3 regions of the Bordetella tumulicola genome follow, and region 3 is predicted to be linked to each of the others. Evidence: predicted binding sites of a transcription regulator. Region 3 holds the regulator's gene; each other region holds the start of a gene.
The links. The regulator LexA, encoded in region 3, represses DNA repair genes until DNA is damaged. The targets are predictions, from matches to a motif close to ACTGTATNNNNATACAGT.
Positions count from the first base shown of each region.

Region 1: imuA (translesion DNA synthesis-associated protein ImuA) is a predicted target of LexA. The motif match lies at 2,040-2,057, and genes of this name have one in related genera.
Region 2: recA (recombinase RecA) is a predicted target of LexA. The motif match lies at 1,773-1,790, and genes of this name have one in related genera.

Region 1 covers NZ_BAAGYU010000007.1:224,505-227,782, forward strand. Annotated here, with positions in the region: gene ACYVDM_RS09465 (Y-family DNA polymerase) at 1-1,387, opposite strand, end outside; gene imuA (translesion DNA synthesis-associated protein ImuA) at 1,317-2,024, opposite strand; gene ypfH (esterase) at 2,125-2,829, shown strand; gene ACYVDM_RS09480 (PrpF domain-containing protein) at 2,845-3,278, opposite strand, start outside.
Region 2 covers NZ_BAAGYU010000007.1:439,366-442,643, reverse strand. Annotated here, with positions in the region: gene ACYVDM_RS10455 (LysR family transcriptional regulator) at 1-24, shown strand, start outside; gene recX (recombination regulator RecX) at 37-573, opposite strand; gene recA (recombinase RecA) at 570-1,643, opposite strand; gene ACYVDM_RS10440 (response regulator) at 1,989-2,678, shown strand; gene ACYVDM_RS10435 (sensor histidine kinase) at 2,656-3,278, shown strand, end outside.
Region 3 covers NZ_BAAGYU010000008.1:134,202-137,479, forward strand. Annotated here, with positions in the region: gene lon (endopeptidase La) at 1-1,404, shown strand, start outside; gene lexA (transcriptional repressor LexA) at 1,555-2,244, opposite strand; gene ACYVDM_RS15885 (amino acid aminotransferase) at 2,523-3,278, opposite strand, start outside.

The DNA.
Region 1 (3,278 bases), on a different contig from region 3:
AGTCGCGCACCGTCAGCGCGGCATCCCACCATCCGCTTTCGATGCGTTCGGGGCCGCGTATCAGGCGCAGGGGCTGGCCTGCATAGACGGGACGATGCTGCTGGACTTGCAGCGGAACGGGGGGATCCAGCAACCAAAAGGGGCGATCCATCAGCGTGAACGGGTCATGATGGCTGAGATCGCGGGGGGGCCGGGACGGGACGTCCTGCGCAGCGCCCCAGTGGTTGGCTACCTCGGGGCGGTGATCGGCGATGGGTTGGGCTTGCAAGACGCGTTCGCGCCCCAGGCGGGCGCTAAGCAGATCCAGCAAGCGGGCGTGCTCGGTGGGCGAGCCACCTGGCTCGGGAAACAGGCTGGTGCTGGCCGCAGGCTGTTCGACGGTGTCGTCGACGTGCAGGGCCAGTGCAATCGCGGGGGCCTCGAGCGGCAGGCGGCCGAGTTTTTCACGCAGCAAACTCAGGAGGTGCGAGGGCTGCCAGGCTGGTTGGGCCAGATGGATGGGCAGGCGGGTCGGTGCGCGCGCGTGCCGGCCTCGTTCGTGCTCGAGTACCAGCGTGAAATGTTGAACCGCCAGGCGTCGGGCGGTCAGCCAGCCGCATAGGGGTTCGAGCAGGCGTTGCGCCCAGGCCAGGATGGCTTCGGCATGCGCGATGTAATCGGGCAACTCCAGGCGTTGCTGAAAACGCGCCGGCGGCTGGAGCCAGGCATGACATTCCGGCGCGATGCCATAGGCCGCGTCGAGCGAGCGGGGGAGCTCGGTGCCGCAGCGGCGTTGCAGGCCTGCGCGCGGCAGATGGCGCAGGTCGCTCAGGGTGCGGCATCCAATGCCGTGCAACCAGTCCAGGCGAGCCTGGGCGCTGGGCAGCAGGGCGCAAGGTATTGCATCAAGCACAGTGGTCATCGTGTCGATCTGCAAGACACGGCGTCGTGATCGAGCGCAAGATTGATGCGCGAGCAGCCAGGCTCCCTGAGCGGTGGGCGCCATGCCTGACCCAATATGCAGGCCCATGGCCTGTAACGTGGCAGTGATGCGTCGATGCAACTGACGAGGCCCCCCAAAATACGCCAGACTGGCGCCGACCTGTAGTAACAGCGTGTCGGGCTCGGCGATCGCGATGTCCGGCGTGTATTGCAGCAAGGCCAGCGCGGTTTCGTGCAGGAGATGTTGTTCGGCCACGAGATCCCGTGCGAGCAAAGGAACGTCGGGCGCGATCGCGGCGGCCCCGGCACGACGCATGCCCGCCTGGATGCCTGCCTTTGCCGCCGCTGGGGTCAGCGCGGCAATACGCGCCTGATCCAGGACGGCAAAGGCCGCATCACGAGACCAATGCGGGCGTGCGGCGTCGAGTGGCAGACAGCGCAGGAAGGCGGCGATCCAGAGGGGCATGATCAGGAGAAACAGTCTCGCGCGTACGGGCGGGCTCGAAATCTAGAAATAAGGGTTGCGTACAGGCCGGGCCACGCCGTTTCAGGATGTGCACAGACAAGCCGCCGGACGCGGGAGAGAGCGCCAGCCGCAGTGGGGCCGGAGACGCCTGCTGCGCGACCGTCGCGGGCCGTAGCACAAAGCACAGCGTGTCGGCCATCTGGGCCGCCAGATGCAGGCGGCGCAGGGATTCCGGGCGTACGTGAGGCAACCAGCACAGCAGCGCCCCGCAACTACCGTGTTTCAGGATTTGCTCGGTGGCCCACAAGGCATCAAGCGGACGTTCGGGCGCTACCCAGAGCAATTGACCTGGATTCAGGCGCCAGCCTTGCCAGCAGGCCAGGTGCGGGACGTGGGGCGGTTGCACCAGGGCGATGGGGTGACGGCTGTCGAGCTGGGCCAGCGCGGGTTGCAGCAGGCGGATTTCCCCAATGCCGGCGTGTGGCATCAGTAATTCAATCAAGGCGCCCGCGGGCCAACCGCCATCCGGTAACTGGGCGGACAGCGCCGCATAGCCTGTAGGAATGCCACGGCGGGCACTGCGCGCCAATTGGGTGGCACGCCATAGGGCGGGGTGGATGAGTTCTGGGGACAGCATGATTAATCTCTATTTACTGTACAAATATACAGTATTTTGGATGGGGATTTACAATGACGATTTGGGGGTACGATTGCGCCCCGATATGCCGGAGTCCCCGATGACAGACCTTGCCACCCTTGAATTTCTGCCCGACGAGGGCACCGAGATCAAGCAACTCTTTATCCTGCTGCACGGCGTGGGCGGCACACCGCACACGCTGGCGTCGCTGATTCAGGCATTGCGTACAGCGTTTCCGGCCTCCGCGATTCTGGCGCCGGCGGGTTTTGAACGCTATGACGGCGGAGGAAATGGGCGTCAATGGTTCTCGGTGCGCGGCGTCGACGAAGACAACCGCGCCGAGCGGGTGGCCCAGGCATTGCCGCCGCTAGTCGATTACGTGCGGGCGGCACAGGCCAGGTTTGGCCTATTACAGTCCGACACCGCATTAGCCGGTTTTTCCCAGGGCGCGATCATGGCGCTCGAGGCGGTACAAGCGCATGATGGTCTGGCCGGGCGTGTTCTGGCATTTTCGGGCCGCTATGCGCGGTTACCCAAAGTACCGCCGCAATACACCACCATCCACCTGTTGCACGGGGCGAATGATACGGTGATGAATGTGACGTATGCGCAAACCGCACAGGCCTGGCTTGACTCTCTGCATGGCGATTGCACCATCGACGTAGCGAATCACGTCGGGCACGAGTTGCATCCGGCCTTGGTGCAGTGTGCGATCGAACGCCTGCAAACCTGTGTCCCGCTGCGCAGTTGGGAAGCCGCGCTGGGGTTGAATCAGGCGCCGTCAAAAGGCGAGACGCTGCATTGATTCGTCATGCTTGAGTCAGGCGTCTAATGCGAGTTGAAGAAGCGCATCGCGCAATGCGTCGGTGGCCCGATAGAGGGGGACATGGCCCTTAAGCAGGACTTGTGCTGACCTTCTGTATGCGACTTTCGAGATTTTTAGCGTTTTACCATCACGTTGTGCGACAACGGTGGCATCGAGCGTGCCAGCCGGATTTTCGATGCTGATCACGGCATTGCAAGTTTGATCCGCTACCGTTGGTAAGCCTGTTGCGACTTCGGCGGCCACGCTGCCTTTAATCAAGCAGGCTGCGGCCAAGCAACAGCCTCCTGATACGGCCATCGAAGCATGCCCCGTCTGAGGAGTGAAGTACCTCGTCGACAAGGTGCCGCCATTCGCTGGTGATCCGACGATGCATACTTTGGGAATGGTTTCGCTAGCCGCGATGTCTGTCTCACTCATCAGAGTGCCGT
Region 2 (3,278 bases), on a different contig from region 3:
GGGATTCGATCGGCGAAAGTCTGAGCGCCATTGGCCTTAGTCGTCGCGCTCGTCACCCAATAGACGTCGAATCACCTCATGGGCAAAGCCCCGGCCCGCCAGAAAACGAGCCTGCTTGGCGTATTCGGCACGGTCTGCGGGCTTGACGCCGTAGCGCTTGCGCCAGACCTCCTGGGCGCGCTGATATTCGGAAGCGCGCAGATCATCGCGCAACTGCGCGACTTGATCTTCGGCGACACCGTGCTGGCGTAACTCTTGGACAATGCGCGCCGCGCCCTGCCGTGAGGCGCGACGATGTACCAGGCTGTGCGCAAAGCGCTCCGTAGACAGCCACCCTTCTTTTTCCAGGGCATCAAGCACGGGGTCAATCTCGGAGGCATCCTCAGCATAAGGCTGAAGCTTGCGCGCGAGCTCGTTGCGCGCGTACTCCCGTCGTGACAGATAGCCCACTGCGCGGGCCTTTAGGCTAGGGCCGCGCGGCTTGGGCTTGCCCAGCGTTTCAAAGCCGCCATCATCAGGCTCGGACTTGTCCGAGCCCCGCTGCGACCATGAAGAACCGGACCGACCAATCATGCTTCGCTATCGGCCTCGGCTTCGGCCTCGCTAGGTGGGAAGGTCGCAGCACGACTGACGATACTGTGGTTCTCGCGCACCTTGTTCTCGATCTCGATGGCGATCTGGGGGTTCTGCTTCAGGTACTCGCGCACGTTGTCCTTGCCCTGGCCAATGCGCGTACCGCTGTAGCTGTACCAGGCACCCGATTTATCAACCACACCGGCTTGCACGCCCAGGTCGATGATCTCGCCCTCGCGTGAAATGCCTGCGCCATACATGATGTCGAACTCGGCTTGCTTGAACGGCGGGGACACCTTGTTTTTGACGACCTTGACCCGGGTTTCGTTACCGACGACCTCTTCGGCTTTTTTAATGGAACCGATGCGACGGATATCCAAACGCACGGATGCATAGAACTTCAGTGCATTGCCGCCCGTGGTGGTTTCCGGGTTGCCGAACATCACACCGATCTTCATCCGGATCTGGTTGATGAAGATGACCATGCAGTTGGTACGCTTGATCGAGGCGGTGAGCTTGCGCAGCGCCTGGCTCATCAGGCGAGCCTGCAAACCGGGCAAGGAATCGCCCATTTCGCCTTCGATTTCGGCCTTGGGCACCAAGGCCGCCACGGAGTCGATCACGATCAGGTCGACCGAGCCCGAACGCACCAGGGCGTCAGTGATTTCCAGGGCCTGCTCGCCGGTATCGGGCTGCGAGATGAGCAGATCGGTCAGATTGACACCCAGCTTGGATGCATACTGCACGTCGAGCGCATGCTCGGCATCGACGAATGCGCACGTGCCGCCGACTTTCTGCATTTCGGCGATGACTTGCAGGGTAAGCGTGGTCTTGCCCGACGACTCAGGGCCGTAGATTTCAATCACCCGTCCCCGTGGCAGGCCGCCAATGCCCAGTGCGATATCGAGTCCCAGCGAGCCAGTCGACACGACCTGAATGTCATGTTCAACCGCGTTATCGCCATAACGCATGATCGAGCCCTTGCCAAACTGCTTTTCGATTTGCGAAAGCGCGGCGGCCAGCGCCTTGGCCTTTTCCGAGGCGGCTGCTTTGCTGGTTTTATCGTCCATGTGGTGTCCCGTGGATAAATGAGGTTGACGCTGTAAGGGTATGACGCGAAGGCGTGCTGCGCAGCAACAGTGACAATGCCACAATGCGGCGCGCTCCGTGCCAGAGCGGCGATTATTGCATCGGATTGTACTGTATATAAACCCAGTATGCCAAATTTCTGTAGGGTATCAGGGCCCCGACGGGGGATTCCCCGCTCTGTAGGGCGGACCATTTTCTCTAAGCATAGACCGGATTTCCCAGGAATTCCCTGGCTGGGCAATTGTCCCGGGCTGTGCCAGAATGCTCCCACACGGCGACCGCAATAGTGTCGTGCCATTCCAACGGCCTGCCCCCGCTTCCTACGCATGCGCATCCTTATCGCCGAAGACGACAGCATTCTGGCCGACGGCCTCTCTCGTTCACTCCGCCAAAACGGCTACGCCGTTGACGCGGTGAGTGACGGAACAGCCGCTGACTCCGCCCTGGCTGCCCAGCCTTTTGATCTGCTCATTCTGGACTTGGGCCTGCCCCAATTGACCGGGCTCGAGGTATTACGCCGCTTGCGGGCCCGCAACTCGGTCCTGCCGGTTTTGATCCTGACGGCGGCCGATAGCGTCGAACAACGCGTCAAGGGTCTGGATCTGGGTGCCGACGATTACATGGCCAAACCCTTTGCCCTATCAGAACTCGAAGCCCGGGTCCGCGCCCTGACCCGACGCGGTGCGGGCGGCGGCGCCACGCTCTTGCGTCACGGCCGCCTGATGTTCGACCAGACGGGTCGCGTGGCGCTGGTGGATGATCAGACGCTGGATTTGTCTGCCCGCGAAGTCAGTCTGCTGGAAATCCTCTTGACCCGCAGCGGCCGCATGGTCAGCAAGACCCAGTTGGTCGATCATTTATGCGAGTGGGGCGAAGAGGTCAGCACCAACGCCATCGAGGTTTATGTGCATCGCCTGCGCAAAAAACTCGAACCCAGCGGGGTCAAAATCATCACCGTGCGCGGCCTGGGCTATTGCCTCGAACGAGACCAAGGTGCCAGCCACCTCACCCACTGAGTCGGTCGCTCACGAAGCCCTCAACCAGGAAGCCCTGGACGCAATGCGCGGCGGGGCCAAAGGTCCAAGCTTCGCGCCGCCGCAACGATCTTTGCTGGGCGAGATCCTGGACTGGATGCTCGCCCCCCTGTTTTTGTTGTGGCCAATGAGCGTGGCCATCACCTATGTCGTTGCACAAAACATTGCCAACGTTCCGTACGACGGCACCCTGGCGCAAACCCTGCACACGCTGTCACGGCATATCCACGCGCAGGACGGGCGGGCTGTCCTCCGTCTGAATGACTCCATCCGCGATGTGCTGCATCCGGGTGAAACGGACAGCATATTCTGGCTGATTCAGGGCAGCCACGGCGAAGTCCTGGGTGGGGACAGCAGCCTGCCCTTGCCCCCCGACCTGGGCCCGCCACAGCCCGGTACCGTGCTCTATACCGAGAATACCTTGCGAGGATTTGACGTGCGTCTGGCCTACACCTGGGTCGACTTGCATATCCCGCAAACCCAGCCAGTCTTTCTGGTGGTTGCGGAAACCATGGAAAAGCGCACGGAACTCGCCAACGACATCATCAAAGGCGTGATCATTCCGCAGTTTATTGTGCTGCC
Region 3 (3,278 bases):
ATTCTTTGCCTGGTTGGCCCTCCGGGTGTCGGCAAGACCTCGCTCGGCCAGTCCATCGCGCGTGCCACGAACCGCAAGTTCGTGCGTATGGCGCTGGGCGGCGTGCGCGACGAAGCCGAAATCCGTGGCCATCGCCGCACCTACATTGGTTCCATGCCAGGCAAGATCGTGCAAAACATGAGCAAGGTGGGCGTGCGCAACCCCTTGTTCCTGCTTGATGAAATCGACAAGCTGGGCATGGACTTCCGTGGTGATCCGGCATCGGCGTTGCTCGAGGTTCTTGATCCCGAACAAAACCACACGTTCCAGGATCACTACATCGAAGTCGACTTTGATTTGTCGGACGTCATGTTTGTGGCCACCAGCAACACGCTAAACATTCCGCCGGCGTTGCTGGATCGTATGGAAGTCATTCGCCTGTCGGGTTACACCGAAGACGAAAAAATCCATATCGCTCGCGACCATCTGCTGCCCAAGCTGATGAAAAACAATGGCGTCAAAGAAACCGAGCTCGTGGTCGATGATTCGGCCCTGCGCGATATCGTGCGTTACTACACCCGCGAGGCCGGCGTGCGTGCGCTGGAACGCGAAGCCGGCAAGATCTGCCGCAAGGTCGTGAAAGAAATGTTGGCGCAGGCCGATAAGGCCAAGGCGGATGGCAAAGCCGTTGTACCGCAAACTGAGCCCGTCAAGGTCGATGCCGAGAACCTCAGCAAATACCTGGGTGTGCGGCGCTACAGCTTCGGCATGGCCGAAAAGGACAACCAGGTCGGTCAAGTGACGGGCTTGGCCTGGACCGAAGTCGGGGGTGATCTGCTCACGATCGAAGTCGCCGACATGCCCGGCAAGGGCGTTATCCAGCGTACCGGTTCGCTGGGCGATGTGATGAAAGAGTCAGTCGAAGCGGCTCGCACCGTGGTGCGTTCCCGTGCACGCCGTCTGGGTTTCACGGACAGCGTGTTCGAAAAGCACGACATGCACGTTCACGTCCCCGAAGGCGCCACACCCAAGGACGGTCCGTCTGCAGGTATCGCCATCACGACCGCCATGGTCTCGGCTTTGTCGCGCATTCCCGTACGTGCCGATGTCGCAATGACAGGGGAAATCACCCTGCGCGGCGAGGTACTGCCGATTGGTGGCCTCAAGGAAAAACTGCTGGCGGCGCATCGTGGCGGCATCAAGATGGTGCTGATCCCCGAGGAAAACGTCAAAGATCTGGCAGAAATCCCGGATAGCGTCAAAAACCACCTCGAGATCGTGCCGGTACGGTGGATTGACAGAGTTCTTGAGCTCGCTCTGGAACGCTATCCCGAGCCGCTGGCCGACGACGAGACCCCCAAAGAACCTCTGGTCGCCAAGCCAGCCGAGTCGGCTGTGCCGGGTGATCCGATGTTCAAGCACTAAGTCAGCATGACCATGCTGTGCCCTTCGGGGCGCGGCAACAAAAATAGCGCCTCGATGGTTTCATCGGGGCGCCATTTTTTTAGGCCAGTAAGGCTCCATTAGGGGAAGGGTGAGCTGACTGCGTCAGCTCAGACCCTTGGTCTTTTTTCCTTAATGCAGCGCCTGCGTGCGAATCAGGCCCACCGCAATACCTTCCAGCGCGAACTCTTGGGTACCATCGACCAGGATGGGAGAGAAATCCGGATTTTCGGGCAGCAGCTCGATATGGCCCTTGCGATGCTGCAGCCGTTTGACGGTGACGTCGTCACCCAGGCGGGCCACAACGATCTGGCCATTGCGGGCTTCGCTGGCGCGTTTGACGGCAAGTAGATCGCCCTCGAGGATGCCGGCATCACGCATGCTCATGCCGCGGACTTTGAGCAAATAATCGGGCGTTTGGGCGAACAGGCCGGGATCGACGCCGACCTCGCGTTCAACGTGCTCCGCTGCCAGAATAGGGCTGCCAGCGGCGACACGGCCTACCAGGGGAAGCAAAAGCCGGCCCATGGCATCCGCAAAACTCGCTATCGAGGACGAACTGGCGTTGTCCCGGGAAGCCAGGGAGGTCGTCGCGGCCGTATCGGCGCTTTCGACCAGACGAATGCCGCGGGATGCGCCAGCTGTCAATTCGATCGCCCCTTTGCGGGCCAGGGCTTTGAGGTGATCCTCGGCGGCATTGGGGGAACGAAAGCCCAATGCCCGGGCAATTTCTGCGCGGGTAGGGGGAAAACCGGTACGTGCCACCGTTTGCCGGATGAGGTTCAAAATTTCCTGTTGGCGTTCGGTGAGTTTGCTAGCCATGGCAATAATCCGCTTTTGACTGTATGAATATACAGCATCAATTCTGGACGACCCTGCAAAAAAAAGCAAGTCGGGTTATGACAAACCTGTCCAGCGTAAATACGGCAGTGGCTTTGACAAAACAAAGCCTGGCGGGATGGAGCGTGGGCAACACCAGGCAGCACAACACCAGACAGAACAACGCAGGGTCCGAACGAAAAAAGGGGCCCGTCCTGGCGTCGGGGCCCCTGATTTCGCGCGAACCGTGCGCGTTTTATTGCCTTGTCTTCAGGTCTTGCTTACTTGATGACGGCGGCGATCGCTTTGGCCACGATCTCGATGTTGTGGCTGTTGAGAGCCGCCACGCAGATACGGCCGCTGGATACGGCGTAGATGCCGTGTTCCTCGCGCAGCACATCGACCTGGGCCGAGGTCAGACCCGAGTACGAGAACATGCCACGCTGTTGCAGCACAAAGCTAAAGTCCTGCGTAGCGCCCGCGGCCTTGATCTTTTCGACCAGTTGTTGGCGCATCAGGCGAATGCGGTCACGCATTCCGGCCAGCTCTTGTTCCCACAGGGTGTAGAGTTCGGGCGTGTTGAGCACTGAAGACACCACCGTGCCACCGTGCGTGGGCGGGTTGGAGTAGTTAGTGCGGATCACGCGCTTGAGTTGGCTCAGGACGCGCTTGGATTCGTCTTGGCTGCCTGCCACGACAGTCAAGGCGCCGACGCGTTCGCCATAGAGCGAGAACGACTTGGAGAACGACGAACTGATCAGCATGGTCAGGCCCAGATCGGCAAACAGACGCACCACGGAGGCGTCTTCTTGCAAGCCGGCGCCAAAGCCTTGGTAAGCGATGTCCAGGAAAGGCACCAGGTTGCGGGTCTTGACCACCTGGGCGATTTGTTCCCATTGCTCGGCAGTAGGATCCACGCCGGTGGGGTTGTGGCAGCACGCGTGCAGCACCACGATGGTTTGTTCAGGCGCGGCCTGCAACGAGGCCAGCATGCCCTGGAAGTCCAGGCCGTGTGTGGCGGCGTCGTAATAGGCGTA